Regions from separate parts of the Sphingopyxis sp. BE259 genome, predicted to be linked through region 2. Evidence: predicted binding sites of a transcription regulator. Region 2 holds the regulator's gene; the other holds the start of a gene.

Region 1 (4,383 bases), 960 kb from region 2:
TCGTAATCGGTGCTCTCCAGCTGATACACCGGCGCTTCGGCGGTGTTGTCGGCCTCGACCCCGCCCGCGAAGCCGGCGCGCTGGACCGATTTCGAGCGGAGGTAATAGAGCGATTTGATGCCGAGTTCCCACGCGCGATAATGGAGCATCAGCAGATCCCATTTCTCGACGTCCGCCGGGATGAACAGGTTCAGCGACGCGGCCTGGTCGATATAGGGCGTGCGATCGGCGGCGAGTTCGAGCAGCCAGCGCTGGTCGATCTCGAAGCTGGTCTTGTAGCAGTCCTTCTCGTCCTGCGTCAGGAAGTCGAGGTGCTGGACGCTGCCGCCCTTTTCGAGGATCGAGTTCCAGATATTGTCGCTGTTCTTCGCCTTGTCGACGAGGAGGGCTTCGAGGTGCGGGTTGCGGATCGAGAAGCTGCCCGAGAGCGTCTTGTGGGTGTAGATGTTCGCCGGGATCGGCTCGATGCACGCGCTGGTGCCGCCGCAGATGATGCTGATCGACGCGGTCGGCGCGATCGCCATCTTGCAGCTGAAGCGTTCCATCACGCCCTGATCGGCGGCGTCGGGGCAGGGGCCGCGTTCCTTGGCGAGCAGCATTGACGCCTGATCGACCTGGGCGCGGATATGCTTGAAGACGCGCAGGTTCGACGATTTCGCCATCGCGCCCTCGAACGGCAGGCCGCGCGCCTGGAGGAAGCTGTGGAAGCCCATGACGCCAAGGCCGACCGAGCGTTCGCGGCTGGCGCTGTATTTGGCGCGCGCCATTTCGGGCGGGGCGCGGTCGATATAGTCCTGAAGGACATTGTCGAGCATGCGCATGACATCCTCGATGAACATCTTGTCACCGTTCCACTCGTCCCAGGTTTCGAGGTTGAGCGACGAGAGGCAGCAGACTGCGGTGCGATCGTTGCCGAGATGGTCGCGGCCGGTGGGGAGGGTGATCTCGCTGCACAGGTTCGAGGTGGTGACCTTCAGCCCCAGGTCGCGGTGATGCTTCGGCATCATGCGGTTCACCTGGTCGATGAAGATGATGTAGGGCTCGCCGGTCGCGAGGCGCGTTTCGACGAGCTTCTGGAACAGGCTGCGCGCGTCGACGGCGCCGCGGACGCTCTGGTCCTTGGGCGAGCGGAGGTTGAATTCGCGGCCGTCGCGGACCGCTTCCATGAACTCGTCGGTGATCAGTACGCCGTGGTGGAGGTTCAATGCCTTGCGGTTGAAGTCGCCCGAGGGTTTGCGGATTTCGAGGAACTCCTCAATCTCCGGGTGGCTGATGTCGAGATAGCAGGCGGCCGAGCCGCGGCGCAGGCTGCCCTGCGAGATTGCGAGGGTCAGGCTGTCCATCACGCGGACGAAGGGGATGATGCCGCTGGTCTTGCCGTTGAGGCCGACGGGTTCGCCGATGCCGCGCACGCTGCCCCAATAGGTGCCGATGCCGCCGCCGCGGCTGGCGAGCCAGACATTCTCGTTCCACGTCTCGACAATGCCCTCAAGGCTGTCGGGGACCGAGTTGAGGTAGCAGCTGATCGGCAGGCCGCGGCCGGTGCCGCCGTTCGATAGCACGGGGGTCGCGGGCATGAACCACAGGCGGCTGATATAATCATAGAGCCGCTGGGCATGCTCCTGATCGTCGGCATAGGCCGACGCGACGCGCGCGAAGAGATCCTGGTATGATTCGCCGGGCAGAAGATAGCGGTCCTCTAGCGTTTCCTTGCCGAAGTCGGTGAGGAGCGCGTCGCGGCTGCGGTCGGTGACGACGTCGAATCGGCGCGCGTGGACTTTCGCTTCGCCGCTATCATTGAGCTTGGCGGCCGGAGCCGAATCGGCGACCGATTCGTTTGCGACCGGCGCTTCGTTTTTCGTCAGTTCCATCGTCGCCACGTCGCTCGTCTCCACCCGTTCCGTTTCCCGAAAATCCATCACAATCGCCCCCGATTTGAACGCGCAGCTGGCGCGTTTGTTCCTGTCTTGTTCGACTCGGGACGAAGCCCCGGTCTTAGCATCTAAACCGACCCGGGGGGCACTTATTTTGGCCGCACAAAGCACTTTCCCGTGCCCACATGCCGTGGGCGACGGAAATCCGCCATTTTTGGCCAAACACTATTTCTTGGGGTGCCCCCGTGGTCTACCCACCATCTATAGTGCCACGTCGGCGCGACGATGCAAGACGGTAAATGACGGATTAGAGACTCGGTTCGTCGATAATTTGATTCGTCTCGTCGCGGCGAATGCCCGCTGGCGAGCGGCCGCGCCAGCGTTTCCGCGGGATAGCGCGCGCGATCGAGGATGGCCGACCGCGTGGGCAATTTTTTTAAGTGCGAAGGACGGCGACGACGCTGTCCGCGCCATGGCCTTTCTGCCCGATGAGCGCGCCCGATCCGCAATGCGGTGTGAAACCCCAGGCAGGCAAATAGCAGGCAAAGAAAAAGGGCCCCGGACATGTCCGAGACCCTTTTCTATCTGATATTCAGATTAGGCCGATGCGCCGCCGTTACCGGAGCCGCCGCCGCCCATCCATCGCCAAAACCAACCCATAAGATATCTCCTGTCGGCACTGCCCACGAAGAACAGTTAACGAAGCATATACCATCTTTGGTAAGGTAAATCGAGTCTTAACCATAGCATCGCTGCCAATCTGGCCGTTATGCGGTGCGGTTTTGCGGCGGGGACGCGAGCGTAGTCGCAAGTTCGGAAAATAACTGTGGCTTGCCAAGGTGATAGCCTTGGCCAACATCGCAGCCAAGTTGGCCGAGAAGGGTCATGGTTTCAGCATCTTCAATGCCTTCGGCGACCGCAACCGCCCCCAGACGATGTGCTAGGTCAATGGTCGACTTAACGACTTCCAGGTTCCGCTGCGAATCGCGCATCGTCATCACGAATCGCTTGTCGATTTTGATCTCGTCAGCCTCGATCTCGGTCAGATATTCCAGGTTCGACTGGCCGGTGCCATAATCGTCGATCGACAGGCGGATGCCGGTGCGGCGCAGCTGCGCCAGCGTCTGGCGGGCTTGGCGGCTGTTTTCGATCTGGGCGGTTTCGGTGATCTCGATCGTCAGGATTTCGGGCGGCAGATGATGCGCGGTCAGCATGACGCGGATCGTTCCGACCAGATCGCTATGGTCGAGCAGCGTCGCGGACAGGTTGACCGACATGTTGATCCGCTGGCCGCGTTCGTGCAGCTGGGCCGCCGACCGGATCGCCTGATCCATGACGAACAGGGTGAGGCGGTAGATGTCCTGACTCTTTTCGGCCTGGACGATGAATTCGTCCGGCGGAATCGGACCGCGCGTCGGGTGGGTCCAGCGCGCCAGCGCCTCGACCCCGACCAGCTTGCCGGTCGAAATTTCATATTGCGGCTGGAACGCGACCCAGATGTCGCCGCCGGTGAGTGCGTCCTCGAGCTGCGAGTGGAACGAGAGTTGCCAGCCGGCATCGTCCTTTTGCCGCGGGACATATTTGGTCCACAGCGCGCGGGTGCGGATCGCGCGTTCGGCGGCGACCAGCGCGGCCGCCAGCCGCTGGGCGTTCGATCCCTCGAACTCGTCATTGACCCCGAAGGCAATGGCGACATCGACGCGCAATTCGCCGATGGTCAGCGGCGCGTTGAACAGCGCGGCGAGCCCCGCCAGCTGCCCCTCGATCTGACTGTGCTGATAATAAGGGACGAGCCAGGCGAAGGTGCCGTCGAGATCATGGTGCAGGGTGGTGCCCTGTGATGCGAGTTGCAGGCGGCGGGTGACCTGTTCGACCAGCTTGCCGATGCCATCGCCGGGGATGAAGGCGGCGAGGTCTTCGAAATTGACGACCTTCGCGGCGACGACCGTCGCGCTGCCGAACGACGCCTGGGTGCGCAACGCTTCGAAATTGGGCAGGCCCGAAAGGGGGTTTTCGCGCTGCGCCGAGGACCGGCGGCGGGTGCGTGCAACGTTGGCGCTGATCGCCGCGATTAGAAAACATGCGGCGCCGATCTGGACCGTGACCAGCGACAGGCTGGCCACCACCTTAATTGCGAGCAACGCAGCGGTAAGGCCCAGCGCCACGACGCCGTGCCAGCGGCCGTTGCGCCGCGCCAGCGCCAAAAGCATGACGATGAACGACACCGCGAGCGCCGGAAGCCAGCCGATATCGACCGGCTGGCCGCGTTTGAGTGCCTCACCCGCGATGAGGTGGATATAGGCGCCGTGGACCTTGTCATGGCCGGGCAGATAATGCTGGTCGGGCAAGGTCGCCGACGCCGACGCAAAGATCACATCCTTGCCGCGCAGCAGTGCTGGATCCAGCTTGCCCGTCATGACGTCGATCGCGCTATATTGCGTGATCGTATCCGGATCGTAGGATAGATCGAGGGCGAATTGGCCGGGGGCATCGAGCGGGCGGTCGGCCA
Region 2 (4,383 bases):
GCAGCAGCGCGCCGACCTGCCGCCGCGCCTCCGCCTGACGCTGGACAGCGACCAGGCCGCGGGGCTGGTCGGGGGCGAAACGATCGGGGTGCGAGCGCGGTTGATGCCGCCGCCGACGTCGAGCTTGCCGGGGGGCTATGATTTTGCCCAGCGCGCGTGGTTTGAACGCATCGGCGCGGTCGGGACGGTGCTGGGCGATGTGTCACACGGGCCCGGGGCCGGGGCCGCCGCGCCGCCGCTACGCGGGCGGCTGAGCGCCCATATTCATGGCGAGATCGAGGGGTCGGCGGGCGGGATCGCGGCGGCGTTGGTCACCGGCGACCGTGGGGCGATCAGCGAGGCCGACGAGGAGGCTATGCGGCGCAGCGGGCTGGCGCACCTATTGTCGATCAGCGGGCTGCACGTCACCGCGGTGGTCGGCTTTGCGTTTCTGCTCACGTCGCGCCTGTTCGCGCTAAGCCGCCGGATCGCGCTGGCGGGCTATGTCCTGCCGTTGGCGGCGGCGGCGGGGGCGCTCGCCGGGGGAGCCTACACATTGCTGGCCGGCGCCGAGGTGCCAACGCTGCGGTCGTTTATCGCCGCGCTTTTGGTGCTCGTCGCGTTTCTGATGGGGCGCGAGGCGCTGACTTTGCGGCTGGTCGCGGCGGGGGCGTTGATCGTGCTGCTGTGGCGACCCGAGTCGCTCGCCGGACCCAGTTTCCAGCTGAGCTTCGCGGCAATTACCGCCATCATCGCGCTGCACGAAAGCCGACCGATGCGCGCCTTTCTGGCGCGGCGCGACGAACCGTGGCTGTTGCGGTTCGGCCGCGCGATCGCGGGGTTGCTGGCGACCGGTCTGGTTGTCGAGGTCGCGCTGGCGCCGATCGCGCTGTTTCATTTCCACAAGGCGGGCTTGTATGGGGCGCTCGCGAATGTCGTGGCGATCCCGCTGACCACCTTTGTGATCATGCCGATGGAGGCGCTGGCGTTGCTGTTCGACGCGGTCGGGTTGGGCGCGCCTTTTTGGTGGGTCGCCGAACAGGCGTTGAAGGCGCTGATCGCACTGGCGCATGCGGTCGCAAGCGCCCCCGGGGCCGTGGCGACGTTGCCGGTCTTTCCACCGTGGGGCTTTGGACTGGCGATCGTCGGCGGACTGTGGCTGCTGTTGTGGCAGACGCCCTGGCGGCGCTGGGGGGCGGTGCCGCTGGCGATCGGCATGGCCGCTCTGCTTGCACAACCACGCCCTGACATATTGGTGACCGGCGACGGCAAGCATATCGCCGCGGCGCTGCCCGATGGCGGTTATGCGCTGCTGCGCGACCGCGCCGGTGACTATATCCGCGATACGCTGTCCGAAGCCGCCGGGGTCGATACACCGCTGTCCGCGCTCGCCGACCTCGATCATGTCGAGTGCAACCGCGATTTCTGCCGCTGGAGCCACGGCGCGGGCGCGACCCGCCGGATCATCCTGGCGTCGCGGGGGCGCGACCGGATCGAGGGCGCCGACATGATCGCCGCCTGCGCCGCCGCCGATGTGGTGATCAGCGATCGCTGGCTACCGCGCGAATGCGCCGGGCGCTGGCTGACGATCGACCGTGATAGCCTGGCCGAAACCGGCGGGCTGGCGCTCTATCTGGGCGAGCGGACCGAGGCGGTCGCCACGTTGCGCGTCGGCGACGCGCATCCGTGGCGACAGCCGCAGCAGCTTAGTGGTAACGACGAAGCAGTCCCGACAGGCGCCCTTGCACGATGACGCGGTCGGCGGGGTAACGCTGTGGCTCATAGGCACTGTTCGCGGGATCGAGCCGGATCATCGGGCCTTCGCGGCGGAAATATTTGAGCGTCGCGTCCTGCCCGTCGACGAGCGCGACGACGATGTCACCCTCGCGCGCAGTGCTCGCTTTCTGGATCAGCGCGTAATCGCCGTCGAAGATGCCCGCCTCGACCATCGAGTCGCCCGACACTTCGAGGGCATAATGTTCGCCCGAACCGAGCAGTGCGGCGGGGACCGCAAGGTTGTTATGCTCTTCAAACGCCTCGATCGGCACACCCGCGGCGATCTTGCCGTGCAGCGGCACTTCGATGATATCGTTCGCCGCGATGGGACGCATCGCGGGGGCGGGCTTGCGCAGCGGAACGACATTGTCGCGATCATCGCGCCCGGCAGGCTTAGCCGCTTCGGGCACCTTGATCACTTCGAGCGCCCGGGCACGATTGGGCAGGCGGCGAAGAAAACCCCTTTCTTCCAAGGCGCTTATCAGGCGATGTATGCCTGATTTCGATTTCAGTCCCAGCGCCTCCTTCATCTCCTCAAACGACGGCGAAATGCCGCTGGCGTCGAGCTTTTGCTGAATGAAGTGAAGCAGTTCATGCTGCTTGGCGGTCAACATCGATCATCCTCCGTCAGGACCAAAACCGGACATAATGAGAACGATAGTGGAACAGAGCGGAACTTGTCAAGTGATGACGATATAGTCGGCCGTTTCCCCTGCGGCGCGGGGCGGGGCGCCGATATTGCGGATCAGCAAGGCGCTGGCGGCGGCGAGCGGCAGCGTCATGCCGCTGTCCTGTCCGATCAGCGGTAGGAGCGCACCGTTTTCGAGTCGGGCGCGCAGATAGTCGCGGCGACCGCCGCCGCCGCCGAGCGGGCTTGCAAGAGGAGCCTGGTGGATCGCTGGCAAGGCATCAAGCGCACCGGCAAGGTGACGGACGAGCGGTAGCAGGAAGAGTGTCGCGGTGACGAACGCGGACGAGGGATTGCCGGGCAGGCCGAGCAGGACCGCATCGCCGATCGTTCCGGCGATGAGGGGCTTGCCGGGACGCATCGCGATCTTCCAGAAATCGATCTGCCCGCCCGCGTCTTGCAGCGCGCCGCGAACATGGTCATGGTCGCCGACCGACGCGCCGCCGACGGTGACGATGACGTCGTGACGTCGCGCCAACTCCTTCAGAATCTTCGTAAGTGTTGCGCGATCGTCGCGCACATGATGCGGCAGGCTGACGTCGGCAGGCCCGCCCGCCAGCATCGCCATCAACATCGGACTGTTGCTGTCAGGAATTTGCCCTGCCGTGAGCGGGCGCCCCGCCTGAACGAGCTCGTCCCCCGTGGTGAGGATCGCGACGCGCGGGCGGCGGCCGACGGTGAGCTGGACGGCGCCGCTCATTGCAGCCGCAGCGATGGCGCCCGGCGTCAGGCGCGTTCCCGCGTGCAACAAGCAATCACCAGCGGCAAAATCGGTGGCTTGGCCACGGATGTGGCGGCCGCGTGCGCCGGGGCCGTCGCCGGTCATCGTCAGCGCGGCGCCGTCGGTCGCGACATCCTCCTGAACGATGACGGTGTCGGCGCCGCCCGGGACGATCGCACCGGTAAATATCCGCATGGCCTCCCCAGCGCCCACCGCGCGGTCGGGCGCCGTTCCTGCGGCGCTTTCTCCGACGACGGTCCATGGTCCGGGCAGGTCGTCAAATCGAATCGCATAGCCGTCCATCGCTGACAGAGGTGCCGCGGGTTGATCGCGCTGCGCGACGATATCGTCTGAAAGATAGCGACCAAAGCATTCGGAAAAAGAAATTTTTTCGGTCGGTAGCGGGTGCTTTAGCCCCAGCAGCCGCGCCTGCGCCTCCTCGACCGGCAGCAGAGCGGTCATTCGGCGCGCCAGTCGCCCGAGCGGCCGCCGCTTTTTTCGAGCAAACGGATGTCGCCGAGCACCATCGCGCGGTCGAGCGCCTTGGCCATGTCGTAAAGGGTGAGCAGCGCGACCGACGCGGCGGTCAGCGCCTCCATCTCGACCCCGGTCGGCCCGTTCGTGGCGGCGGTGGCGGTCACCGCGATGCCACTGTCCTCCCATGCAAAGTCGATCCCGACCTTGGTCAGCGCAATCGGATGACAGAGCGGAATGAGGTCCGATGTGCGCTTGGCCGCCACGATCCCGGCGATTCGTGCGGTCGAGAGCACGTCGCCCTTGGGCGCGTTGCCGCTGCGGATCGCGTCGAGCGCGGCCGCCGACATGGTGATGCGGCCGCTGGCAACGGCGCGGCGCTGGGTCGCCGGCTTGGCGCCGACATCGACCATTTGCGCGGCGCCGGTGTCGTCGAGATGAGTCGGTTTCAGCGTCATTGCGGGAGCGAAGCAAGGTGGGGGGGGAAAGGCAAGGGGAGATGGCGGTAGACATTCGGCGTTAATGACCAGAAACGACCTATCGCGGACGGTCGGTTGCTGCTTCGTGGCCTACAAACATCTATCGCTTCGACGACTGCAACCCGGCATGTCTGCCATGAGCCAAGTCCTGAAATCACCTCCCGCCAACGTTTCGGATAGTCATCGACATGGGCCTTCAGCCATTTTTTCGGATGGTTTCTGTTGCAGCTTGACCGTGGAAGAGATTACCCCGGCTCCGTCCCGAC

The links. The regulator LexA, encoded in region 2, represses DNA repair genes until DNA is damaged. The targets are predictions, from matches to a motif close to GTTCCNCNCTTGTTCT.
Region 1: the regulator LexA is predicted to act here: its motif matches at 1,959-1,974, upstream of J2X44_RS15095 (ribonucleoside-diphosphate reductase subunit alpha).

The regions. Positions count from the first base shown of each region.
Region 1 covers NZ_JAVDWM010000001.1:3,151,467-3,155,849, reverse strand. The annotation lists gene J2X44_RS15095 (ribonucleoside-diphosphate reductase subunit alpha) at 1-1,919, opposite strand, end outside; gene J2X44_RS15090 (EAL domain-containing protein) at 2,642-4,383, opposite strand, start outside.
Region 2 covers NZ_JAVDWM010000001.1:2,187,276-2,191,658, reverse strand. The annotation lists gene J2X44_RS10585 (ComEC/Rec2 family competence protein) at 1-1,732, shown strand, start outside; gene lexA (transcriptional repressor LexA) at 1,686-2,369, opposite strand; gene glp (gephyrin-like molybdotransferase Glp) at 2,436-3,626, opposite strand; gene moaC (cyclic pyranopterin monophosphate synthase MoaC) at 3,623-4,096, opposite strand.